Regions from separate parts of the Rhizobium sp. 0TCS1.26 genome, predicted to be linked through region 1. Evidence: predicted binding sites of a transcription regulator. Region 1 holds the regulator's gene; the other holds the start of a gene.

Region 1 (5,987 bases):
TGCAGATCTACATGTGGGCCAACGAGGCGGAACGCGCTTTCGTGGAACGCACGTCCGGAGCAATCATCATCCTGCTCCTGTTCCTGATCGTAATGAATGTCGGCGCAATCCTGTTGCGTCGTCGCTTCGAACGGCGTTGGTAGAAGGAGACGGACAATGAACATGATGTCTGAAGCTGCAGTTGAGAAGGCGCTGGATCAGAAAATGAATGACGTTTCCTACAAGATGGTGGGCAAGGACGTATCGGTTTACTACGGCGAGAAGCGCGCGCTGTTCGATGTGAACCTGAACGTCCGCGAAAACACCGTGACCGCGCTGATCGGACCGTCGGGTTGCGGCAAGTCGACCTTTCTGCGATGCCTCAACCGCATGAACGACACCATTGAGCAGTGCCGCGTCACCGGCCGCATCGTGCTCGATGGCGAGGACGTCTACGACCCTTCGATCGACGTCGTCGAACTGCGTGCCCGCGTCGGCATGGTGTTCCAGAAGCCGAACCCGTTCCCCAAGTCGATCTACGAGAACGTCTCCTACGGTCCGCGCATCCATGGCCTCGCCAGGAACCGCGCCGACATGGACCAGATCGTCGAGGCAAGCCTGCAGCGCGCCGGCCTGTGGAATGAGGTGAAGGATCGCCTGCTGGAATCCGGCACCGGCCTGTCCGGCGGCCAGCAGCAGCGTCTGTGCATCGCCCGCGCCATCGCCGTTTCGCCGGAAGTCATCCTGATGGATGAGCCGTGCTCGGCGCTTGATCCGATCGCGACGGCCAAGGTCGAGGAGCTCATTCACGAGCTGCGCGCCAACTACACGATCGTCATCGTCACCCACTCGATGCAGCAGGCAGCCCGCGTTTCGCAGCGCACCGCCATGTTCCACCTCGGCCAGCTCGTCGAGGAAGACGATACCGACAAGATGTTCACCAATCCGGATGACCAGCGCACGCAGGACTACATCATGGGCCGTTTCGGCTGATCAGACAGCGCCGCCTGCCACTGGTTCCATTCGTCCGAGGAGAGACACATGCCATCCCATATCATGTCGGCTTATGATGAAGAGCTGAAGTACCTCAATCGCCGCATCTCCGAGATGGGCGGCCTAGCCGAGCAGATGTGCTCGGACGCCGTGCGGGCGCTCGTCAATTCCGACAGCGCTCTCGCGCAGAAGGTCATCTCCGACGACGTTATTCTCGATCATGCGGAGCGTGAGATCCAGGAGAAGGTGATCGTCACCATCGCCAAGCGCCAGCCGATGGCGGCGGACCTGCGCGAGATCATCGGCACGCTGCGCATCGCCGCCGATCTCGAACGGGTCGGCGATCTCGGCAAGAACACCGCCAAGCGGGTGATCGCAGTGCAGGGCACCGGCGTGCCGCGCAAGCTGGCCCGCGGCCTGGAGCATCTGTCCGACCTGGCGCTGGTGCAGCTGAAGGAAGTGCTGGACGTCTATTCGCACCGGTCTGCCCAGAAGGCCGAGGCGATACGCCAGCGCGATGAAGAGATCGACGCGATGTACACCTCGCTGTTCCGCGAGCTCCTCACCTACATGATGGAGGATCCGCGCAACATCACCACCTGCACGCATTTGTTGTTCTGCGCCAAGAACATCGAGCGCATCGGTGACCACGCGACAAACATTGCCGAGACCATCTACTACATGGCGACCGGCGCCCAGCCTGTCGGCGAGCGGGCCAAGGACGACAGCTCCAACATGCTCGGCGCTGTGGCCGAATAGCTGCGCGGACCTGTAGGAGTTCCTGATTATGCTGCCGAAGATTTCTGTCGTCGAGGACGAGGAGGCGCTTAGCGTTCTCCTTCGCTACAACCTGGAAGCTGAAGGTTACGAGGTGGAGACGATCCTGCGCGGCGACGAGGCGGAGATCCGTCTTCAGGAGCGCGTGCCGGATCTGCTTATCCTCGACTGGATGCTGCCGGGGGTGTCCGGCATCGAGCTCTGCCGACGGCTGCGTATGCGTCCGGAGACCGAGCGTCTGCCGATTCTCATGCTCACCGCCCGCGGCGAGGAAAGCGAACGTGTCCGCGGTTTGGCGACCGGTGCCGACGATTACGTCGTGAAGCCGTTCTCGACGCCGGAACTGATGGCCCGCGTCAAGGCGATGCTGCGCCGCGCGCGTCCTGAAGTCCTGTCCAGCGTGCTTCGCTGCGGCGATATCGAGCTCGACCGCGATACGCACCGCGTGCACCGCAAGGCCCGCGAAGTGCGTCTGGGGCCGACGGAGTTCAGGCTGCTGGAATTCCTGATGGCGTCGCCCGGCCGCGTTTTCTCGCGCTCTCAGCTTCTCGACGGCGTCTGGGGGCACGACATCTATGTCGATGAGCGCACCGTCGACGTGCATGTCGGTCGCCTGCGCAAGGCCCTGAACTTTTCCAACATGCAGGACGTAATTCGCACCGTGCGCGGCGCCGGCTATTCCATGGAAGCCTGACGTTTAGAGGCGATCCCCTGTCCTGACGAAGCCCGGCCGAGAGGTCGGGCTTTTTCGTGGGCCGCGGGCGAACGTCCGGTCCGGCCGGATGCAGGTCACAAAAAAACGGGCACAAGGCCCGTTTTCACCAGTGCATCGACTGTGCTCGTATCAGGCCCGTGCGGCCGCGGACTTGCGGCGCTCGGTGACCGGCTGGTAGGCAAGCCGTGCGTGGTACTTGCAGTAAGGCGAGTTATCGCAGGATTCAGCGCCGCAGAAGTGGAAGTCGTCCTTCAGCGGATCGCCGACCGGCCACTTGCAGGTGCGTTCGGTCAGCTCCGTGAGGACGAGGCGGCGCGCCATCGGAACCACGACATTGGTCGTCATCAGCTGGGTGGCGTTGATCGCCTCGATCTCGAAATCTTCCTTCACCGCGGTTGCACCCATCGGACGGCCGATGGTGCGTGCCGGTACAACGTTCGGGCGAGCGGTGTAGGCCGGAGCGCGTGGCGCCGGGGCAGTGCGCTTGGGCGTGCGGGCGGCAGCCGAAGTGCCGCCGGCCTTGATGCGGCCCGGCAGGTTGAGGCGATGCACCTTGCCGATCACCGCGTTGCGGCTGACGCCGCCAAGCTGTGCAGCGATCTGGCTGGCGCTGAGCCCTTCGGCCCATAACCGCTTCAATCTCTCGACGCGTTCGTCTGTCCAATTCATGCTGTCTCTCCGCCTTGAGCACACATCAGCAAGACAGAATCTCTCACCGTTACGACGAAACCAATTTCGTCGCGCATACTACATCTATACTTTTGGTGACTAGTTCCGCCGCATGCAGTCTAGTAATTGATCTTTAACCTAGAGGGCGGTGGACTCGCTGACAAGAGTCGTACGAATCGCTGCGAATCGATTTCCGGGTTTTCCCCAACTTGCTGCCAGACAGAGTCTTTTTTGCCACAGCGGCCGAAACCGGCGCCGTAACCGCCATGGCCCGGCAATGCGCCGGAATTGGAGCGATTTGTTGACAGCCGTCGGCGAAATGCGGATAGTGCAGCCGCCGCCCGCTGGGGCGGCATTTTTGATTTCGGCGGACGTTGCCGCCGCACAGATGATGATGCCCAAGGAGTGCTGTCGCCATGGCTGAAGCCGCGCTTTTCGACACGTTTGCACGGGCCCCTCTGCGCTTCGAGCGTGGTGAAGGGGTGTGGCTGGTGACGGAGACGGGCGAGCGCTATCTCGATTTCGGCGCAGGCGTCGCGGTCACCTCCTGCGGCCACGCCAATCCGCATCTTGTCGAGGCGCTGAAGGCGCAGGCCGACAAGGTCTGGCACCTTTCCAATCTCTACGAGATCCCCGAGCAGGAGCGGCTGGCACAGCGGCTGGTCGAGGCGACCTTCGCCGACAAGGTGTTCTTCACCAATTCCGGCGCGGAAGCCCTGGAATGCGCCATCAAGACCGCCCGTCGCTACCACTACTCCAAGGGCCATCCCGACAAGTTCCACATCATCACCTTCGAGGGCGCCTTCCACGGTCGGACGATCGCGACGATCGCTGCCGGCGGCCAGGAGAAGTATCTCGAAGGCTTCGGCCCGAAGGCGCCCGGTTTCGATCAGGTGCCGTTCGCCGATATCGAGGCCCTCAAGGCGGCAATCACCGAGAACACCGGCGCACTGCTGATCGAGCCGATCCAGGGCGAGGGCGGTATCCGCACGGCATCCAAGGAATTCCTGCAGCAACTGCGCAATCTCTGCGACGAGCACGGCATGCTGCTGATCTTCGACGAGGTTCAGACGGGCGTCGGCCGGACCGGCAAGTTCTTCGCCCATGAATGGTCCGGCGTTACGCCCGACATCATGGCCGTGGCAAAGGGTATCGGCGGCGGTTTTCCGTTTGGAGCGTGCCTTGCGACCGCTGAAGCTGCGTCCGGCATGAAGCCCGGCGTGCACGGAACCACCTATGGCGGCAATCCGCTGGCGATGGCGGTCGGCAATGCCGTGCTCGACATCGTGCTGGAAGACGCCTTCCTGCAGAATGTCCGCGACGTGGCGCTGGTGTTCCGCCAGGGACTCGCGGGCATTCAGGACCGCTTCCCCGAGGTCATCGAGGAAATCCGCGGTGAAGGCCTGATGCTCGGCATCAAGGCGCGCGTGCCGGCCGCCGAACTGACGGTTGCCATGCGCGAGGAGTATCTGCTGGGCGTGCCGGCTGGCGACAACGTCATCCGCATCCTGCCGCCGCTGGTGGTGACCGCCGAAGAGGCCCGCGAGGGCTTGGCTCGTATCGAACGCGCCGCCGAAAAGCTGCAGAGCGAAAAGTTGAAGAAGTCGGCCTGACGGCTGCCGTAGCGAGCGGGCCGCCGGATGGCGCCCCGGATGGAATGGACCATGGCATCACCCAAGCATTTTCTCGATCTCTCGGCCGTTTCCTCGGGCGAACTGCGCACCATTCTGGATGACGCGCTGACCCGCAAGAAGGCAACCAAGGCCGGTACAGCCGACAAGCCGCTTGCCGGCAAGATGCTGGCGATGATCTTCGAGAAGCCGTCCACCCGTACCCGTGTTTCCTTCGATGTCGGCATGCGCCAGCTGGGCGGCGAGACGCTGTTCCTGTCCGGCACCGAGATGCAGCTCGGTCGTGCCGAGACGATCGGCGACACCGCCAAGGTTCTATCGCGCTACGTCGATGCAATCATGATCCGCACTACCGATCATCGCCGGCTGATGGAAATGGCCGAGCACGCGACCGTGCCGGTGATCAACGGCCTGACCGACGAGACGCATCCCTGCCAGATCATGGCGGATCTCTTGACCTTCGAGGAACATCGCGGTCCGGTCTCCGGCAAGACATTCGCCTGGACCGGCGACGGCAACAATGTCCTGCATTCCTTCGTCGAAGGTGCCGCCCGCTTCGGCTACCAGATGAACATGGCCGTGCCGATGGGCTCCGAGCCGCTCGACAAGTACCTCAACTGGGCCCGCAACAATGGCGGCGAGGTCATGCTGTGCCATGATGCCGAACGTGCCGTCGAGGGTGTCGACATGGTGGTCACCGACACTTGGGTGTCGATGAACCAGGAGCACAAGGCGCGCGGCCACAACATATTCCAGCCCTTCCAGGTCAACGAGCAGCTGATGCGGCGCGCCCGGCCGGAGGCGCTCTTCATGCACTGCCTGCCTGCCCACCGCGGCGAGGAAGTCACCGACGGCGTCATTGACGGTCCGCAGTCGGTGGTCTTCGACGAGGCGGAAAACCGCATGCACGCGCAGAAGTCCATTCTCGCCTGGTGCTTCGGCGCGGTCTGAACGACTGCGTCCGCGCAGGCTCTGACCGAAAACCTTGATTTGCCGGTGGCGCGCCCCCATCTGGCGGTTTTCCAACCCGCGCCGGCGATCAGTGTCGCGGCGGCGCTTCAATGACATCGTCGGCCCATCTCGCCCGGCCAAGCGGTTCCGCTCGGCTGTCTTTTGTGCGAAACGGATGGCTTCGGCGTGAAGGAGCAGATCATGGCAGAAGCCACAGTTGAACTGACCGATATCAATCTGGCCGGCGACGACCATGTGGTGCCCTTCCAGGT
Region 2 (5,987 bases), on a different contig from region 1:
GCCCGAGGCGATGGCGGAGCAGGCAGCCGAAAATGCCCGGCGGCCGCTGCTGAAGGTCAAGGTCGGCACGCAGGACGACGAGGAGCGCATCCTCGCGGTCCGGCGGGCGGCGCCCGAGGCGACGATCATCCTCGATGCCAACGAAGGCTGGACCGACGACAACCTCGCCCGGTACTTGGCGATCTGCGCCGAGGCGGGGATAGCGCTCGTCGAGCAGCCGCTGCCGGCCGGCCGTGACGCAGCGCTTGCAGCCATGCCTCGCCTGGTGCGGGTCTGCGCCGACGAGAGCGTCCATGCGACCGAGGATCTCGAAAGCCTGCGCGACCGCTACGACGCCGTCAACATCAAGCTCGACAAGACCGGCGGGCTCACCGAGGCGCTGCGGATGAAGGCGGAGGCAGACCGGCTCGGTTTTTCGGTGATGGTCGGCTGCATGCTTGCCACCTCGCTGTCGATGGCACCCGCCGTGCTTCTGGCCCAGGGCTGCGCCTATGCCGATCTGGACGGGCCGCTGCTCCTGGCGCGCGACCGCGAGCCCGGGCTGCGATTCGAGGGGTCGCTCGTCTACCCGCCCGAGCCCATGCTCTGGGGCTGAGGCCGGGCGGCGCGGGTGTTGAGCCACAGGCCGATCGCCGCCACCGCCGCCATTGCCAGATAGGCCGGCTGGCCGAATTCGCGGTAGAGCGCGCCGGACAGGAAGGTCGAGGCCGCCAGGAAGGCGCCGCTATAGAAGAAATAGGTGCCCTGCACCGATGATTCGCGGCTCTCATGCACCTGCTCGACGATCTTCTGCTGGATGCCGAAATGCAGGAAGGCGAAACTGAACGCGTGGCTGCACTGGAGCAGCAGTGCCGGCCAGAAGTCGAGCGGCAGCACGAACAGGCACCAGCGCAGGACCGCCGCCGCCGAGCCGAACAGGATGAGCGCATTCGGCGAAATCCGCCGGGCGATGCGGCCGGAGAGGAAGAAGAACAGGATTTCCGCCAGCACGCCCGCCGACCACAGGAAGCCGATTTCGGTGCCGCCGAAGCCCATCGCCTGCCAGTGGATGGCGGAAAAGCCGTAATACATGCCGTGCGTCGACTGGACGAGCGTGCAGCCGATCATCAGCAGCGTCAGCCGCCCGCCCAACCCGCTGTCGGCAGACTGTCGTGGGCCAGGCTCTGAAGAACCGTTCGCCCGTCCCAGCCGCGGCACGCCGAACGCCGCAATCAGCGTCAGCAGGAAGGCGGCGCTGGCCGCCCACGGAACCACCGAGCCGGATGAGCGTGCCATCGCCTCCCCGGCGATCAGCGACATGGCGACGAAGCCGATCGAACCCCAGACGCGGATCGAGCCGTAGCGGTAGCCCCAGCGGCGCACGCCGGTGACGGTGATCGATTCGAGCACCGGCGTGAACGGCGCAAACGCCGCGCCCTGCAGGCTGAACACCAGCAGCACCATCCAGAAGCCGTCCGCCAGTGTCAGCGCCAGGGCCGAGACGAGCGACAGCGCGGCGGAAAATACCAGCACCCGGGCGCGTTCCGGCAGCCGGTCGGCCAGCATCCCGGCGATCGGCGCCGACAGTACGCGCAGCACGATGGGCACGGTGAGGATGATGCCGATCTGGAAATCATCGAGCGACAGGGATTTCAGCCAGACCGGGAAGAACGGCAGGAGCACGCCGTTGACGCCGAGCGCCGCCGCGTAGGCGAGCGCGCAGCGCGTGGCAAACAGGGACGGCACCGGCAGGCTGGATTGGGCCACGCAGGCTCCGAAATCAGAAGGCGAATGATCAGCGACGCATACACCAGCGCCGCGCACCTGCCTATAGGCTTTGCGGCACCCGCCCCGCCTGTCGCCTCTGCTCCCGCCGGTGAACTCGACCCGTCAGGCGGCCCGCGCGTCCGCCAGGACCTTGGCGGCGACCGGCAGCGACGTCACTTCGGCGCCCTCGTCGGCCCGCTGCCAGGAGATCAGCTCGAATCGGCCATCCATGTGCTCGGCGATCGCCGTGCAGCTTTCCACCCAGTCGCCGGTGTTGATGTAGCGGATGCCGTCGATGTCTTCCATGACAGCATGGTGGATGTGGCCGCAGATCACCCCGTCGACATGGTTGCGGCGGGCTTCCTCGGCGACCACCTTCTGGAATTCGCCGATGAAGTTGACCGCCTGCTTCACCTGCAGCTTGGCCCAGGCGGAGAACGACCAGTAGGGCATGTTGAGCCGCCGCCGGACGATCGCCAGCAGGCCGTTGATGACGATCGCCGCGTCATAGGCCCAGTCGCCGAGATAGGCGAGAAGCCGGATGTTGCGCACCACCACGTCGAATTCGTCGCCGTGCAGGACGAGATACTTCTTGCCGTCGGCCGCTTCGTGGATCAGCCGTTCCGCCACCTCGATGCCGCCGAAGTGCACGCCGGGGAACGACCGCAGGAACTCGTCGTGATTGCCGGGAACGTAGATGATGCGGGTTCCCTTGCGGGCCTTGCGCAGCAGCTTCTGGATGACGTCGTTGCAGCCCTGCGGCCAGTACCAGCTGCGCTTCAGTCGCCATCCGTCGACAATGTCGCCGACCAGCACGAGCGTCTGCGCCTCGTGATGACGCAGGAAGTCGAGCAGGAAGTCCGTCTTCGCCGCCTTCGATCCCAGATGGATGTCGGAAATGAAGAGAGTCCTGAAATGTCTGGTTTCCACTGTCTGAACCACGGTTCCCGCCCTTTCGTCGTGCAGTCCCTTCAGGCCGTTCAAGATCAGACTCGTTTATCAGGAAGATGACAGCCGCCCGGATCGACCGCTCCGCGGACGAGGACTGTCTGGCGCCGGACAGCGGTACCGCCGGGCGCGCGAGGCGAAAATTGGCTACTGTTCCGGCCGAAAGTTTGCTGTAAGAGACCGGTGACAAAAGACGACCAGAAAGGATACGGCGATGGACGAGCAAGCTAAGGCTCTTTCGGACAAGCAGACCGCAACCGCGGACCTTGAGGAACAGGCGCTGTTCTTCCATCGCTATCCGCGACCCGGCAAGCTGGAGATCCAGGCGACCAAGCCGCTCGGCAACCAGCGCGACCTGGCGCTCGCCTATTCGCCGGGCGTCGCAGCCCCCTGTCTTGCCATTCGCGACAACCCGGAAATGGCGGCCGAATACACGGCGCGCGCCAATCTCGTGGCCGTCGTTTCCAACGGTTCGGCCGTTCTCGGTCTCGGCAATATCGGCCCGCTCGCCTCAAAGCCGGTGATGGAGGGCAAGGCCGTCCTGTTCAAGAAGTTCGCTGCCATCGACGTCTTCGACATCGAGATCGCCGCCGAGAGCGTCGATGCCATGGTGTCGACGGTGGCCGCCCTCGAGCCGACCTTCGGCGGCATCAACCTTGAGGACATCAAGGCGCCGGAATGTTTCGAGGTCGAGCGCCAGCTGCGCGAGCGCATGAACATCCCGGTCTTCCACGACGACCAGCACGGCACCGCGATCATCGTCGCCGCCGCCATCCTCAACGGGCTGGAACTTGCGGGCAAGAAGATCGAGGACGTCAAGATCGTCACCTCGGGCGCCGGCGCCGCAGCGCTTGCCTGCATCAACCTTCTGGTGCTCCTCGGCGCGCGCCGGGAAAACATCTGGGTCCACGACATCGAAGGCCTGGTCTATGAGGGCCGCAACGTGCTGATGGATCCGTGGAAGGAAATCTACGCCCAGAAGAGCGACAAGCGCGTGCTGGCCGAATCGATCGGCGGCGCCGACGTCTTCCTCGGCCTGTCGGCGGCGGGCGTCCTGAAGCAGGAACTGCTGGTGCAGATGGCCGAGAAGCCGCTGATCATGGCGCTTGCCAACCCGACGCCGGAAATCATGCCGGAGCTTGCCCGCGCCGCCCGCCCGGATGCGATGATCTGCACCGGCCGGTCCGATTTCCCCAACCAGGTCAACAACGTCCTCTGCTTCCCCTACATCTTCCGCGGTGCGCTCGATTGCGGCGCAACGACCATCAACGAAGAGATGAAGATGGCCGCCGTCAAGGCGATCGCAGGCCTTGCCCGCGAAGAGGTCTCCGACGTCGCCGCCCGCGCCTATTCGGACGAGACGCCGATCTTCGGACCCAACTACCTGATCCCCTCGCCCTTCGATCCGCGCCTCATCCTGCGCATCGCGCCGGCCGTTGCCCGGGCCGCCGCCGAGACCGGCGTCGCCACCCGTCCGATTGCCGACTTCGATCAGTACCTCGACCAGCTGAGCCGCTTCGTCTGGCGCTCCGGCTTCGTCATGAAGCCGATCTTCACCAGCGCCAAGATCGCCGAGAAGAAGCGCGTCATCTTCGCCGAGGGCGAGGACGAGCGCGTGCTGCGCGCCGCCCAGGTTCTGCTCGAGGAAAAGACCGGCGTCCCGATCCTCATCGGCCGTCCGTCGGTCATCGAGGCCCGCCTCAAGCGGTTCGGCATCCGCATCCGGCCGAACACCGATTTTGCCGTCATCAACCCGGAAGACGATCCGCGCTACCGCGACTACGTCGATGAATACTCGGCGCTGGTCGGCCGCGCCGGCATCAACCCGGAAGCCGCCCGCACCATCGTGCGCACCAATTCCACGGTGATCGGCGCCCTCGCCGTCAAGCGCGGCGATGCCGACGCGCTGATCTGCGGCGTCGAAGGCCGCTTCGATCGTCACCTGAAGGATGTCCGCCAGATCATCGGCATGCGCTCCGGCGTCTGCGCGTTTTCCAGCCTCAGCCTGCTGATCACCCAGAAGGGTCCGGTCTTCTTCACCGACACCTTCGTCAACTACAATCCGACGCATGCCGAGATCGCCGAGATCACGGTGCTGGCGGCGCAGGAAATCCGACGCTTCGGCATCACACCGAAGGCGGCGCTGATCTGCCATTCGAACTTCGGCTCGCGCAATTCGGAAAGCGCCACCAAGATGCGGGCGGCCCTCGAACTGGTGCGCCAGCGGGCGCCTGAACTCGAAGTCGACGGCGAGATGCAGGCCGGCTCGGCGCTCTCGGAACACCTGCGCAAGCGGGCCATGCCCGACAGCAGCCTGTCCGGCGAGGCCAATCTGCTGGTGTTCCCGAACCTCGATGCCGCCAACATCTCGCTCGGCATTGCCCGCACGATGATGGACGCCCTGCATGTCGGGCCGATCCTTCTCGGCGCAGCACAGCCGGCCCACATCCTGTCGACCTCGGTTACCTCGCGCGGCGTCGTCAACATGGCGGCACTTGCCGTCGTCGAAGCCTCGCACGCAGATTTTTCCGTCGTCGGCGCCTGAGCGACGGAACAGCAGCGGGCTTATGACATTGTCAACCCGGACGCCCCAGACTGGCAGACCACGACGGTCGGCGAGCTAGGCGTCCGGCCGCCAATGCCAGATGACGGAACCCCGATGCCCCGCACGTTTCTCCTCCCCGCTCTCGTTCTGCTGATCCCCGCCTCGTCGTTTGCCGCCGATACTGCCTCCCGCTGTCTGGAACTTGGCCAGGAGATCGCCGGCACCACCCAGGTCATCGGCAGCACCAGCGGCGCCAATGTCTATGCCACGACGCTCAACCGGCAGAACCGGGAGATCCGCAGGCTGCGCATGGAGATGCAGGAGATGGGCTGCGGCAATGGCAGCATCGTCAGGCTCGGCGGATCGTCCGGCGCCGGAGAGACGCCGGCTGAAGGCGACTGCAGCGACTACGCCGCCAACCTCGCATCCATGGAAGATAACCGCCGCCAGATCCTTGCCCGCCGGCAGGCGCCGCAGAAGGTCGTCCAGTCGCTCGGCCGTGACGAGGCAGCGGTGCGCGAAGAGATGCGCAAGCTTCGTTGCGGAGAACAGGACCCGGTCGCCATTCCGGCCTCGCTCGGGGCCGAGGAAGCAACCGTGGCGCCGAGCGTCGGCAGCAATCGCGACAGCTCGATCACCCGGCTGGGCACCCAGTCTCAGCTTTCGGTTCAGGATGCCTCGCCAATCATGCCGGAGCGCGACTACGATCCGACAAAGCCGATCCGCACAGTCGGCCCGCAGTTCTTCC

The links. The regulator PhoB, encoded in region 1, activates phosphate uptake and scavenging genes when phosphate is short. The targets are predictions, from matches to a motif close to TGTCATNNANCTGTCAT.
Region 2: a site for PhoB is predicted at 2,867-2,883, ahead of AAIH46_RS01720 (UDP-2,3-diacylglucosamine diphosphatase). Genes of this name have one in related genera too.

The regions. Positions count from the first base shown of each region.
Region 1 is NZ_JBCIYV010000002.1:940,953-946,939, reverse strand. Features, by position in the region: gene pstA (phosphate ABC transporter permease PstA) at 1-143, shown strand, start outside; gene pstB (phosphate ABC transporter ATP-binding protein PstB) at 157-972, shown strand; gene phoU (phosphate signaling complex protein PhoU) at 1,021-1,731, shown strand; gene phoB (phosphate regulon transcriptional regulator PhoB) at 1,760-2,443, shown strand; gene AAIH46_RS11765 (GcrA family cell cycle regulator) at 2,594-3,133, opposite strand; gene AAIH46_RS11760 (aspartate aminotransferase family protein) at 3,550-4,746, shown strand; gene argF (ornithine carbamoyltransferase) at 4,798-5,715, shown strand; gene AAIH46_RS11750 (Hsp33 family molecular chaperone) at 5,917-5,987, shown strand, end outside.
Region 2 is NZ_JBCIYV010000001.1:348,305-354,291, forward strand. Features, by position in the region: gene dgcA (N-acetyl-D-Glu racemase DgcA) at 1-595, shown strand, start outside; gene AAIH46_RS01715 (MFS transporter) at 565-1,746, opposite strand; gene AAIH46_RS01720 (UDP-2,3-diacylglucosamine diphosphatase) at 1,870-2,721, opposite strand; gene AAIH46_RS01725 (NADP-dependent malic enzyme) at 2,909-5,239, shown strand; gene AAIH46_RS01730 (hypothetical protein) at 5,354-5,987, shown strand, end outside.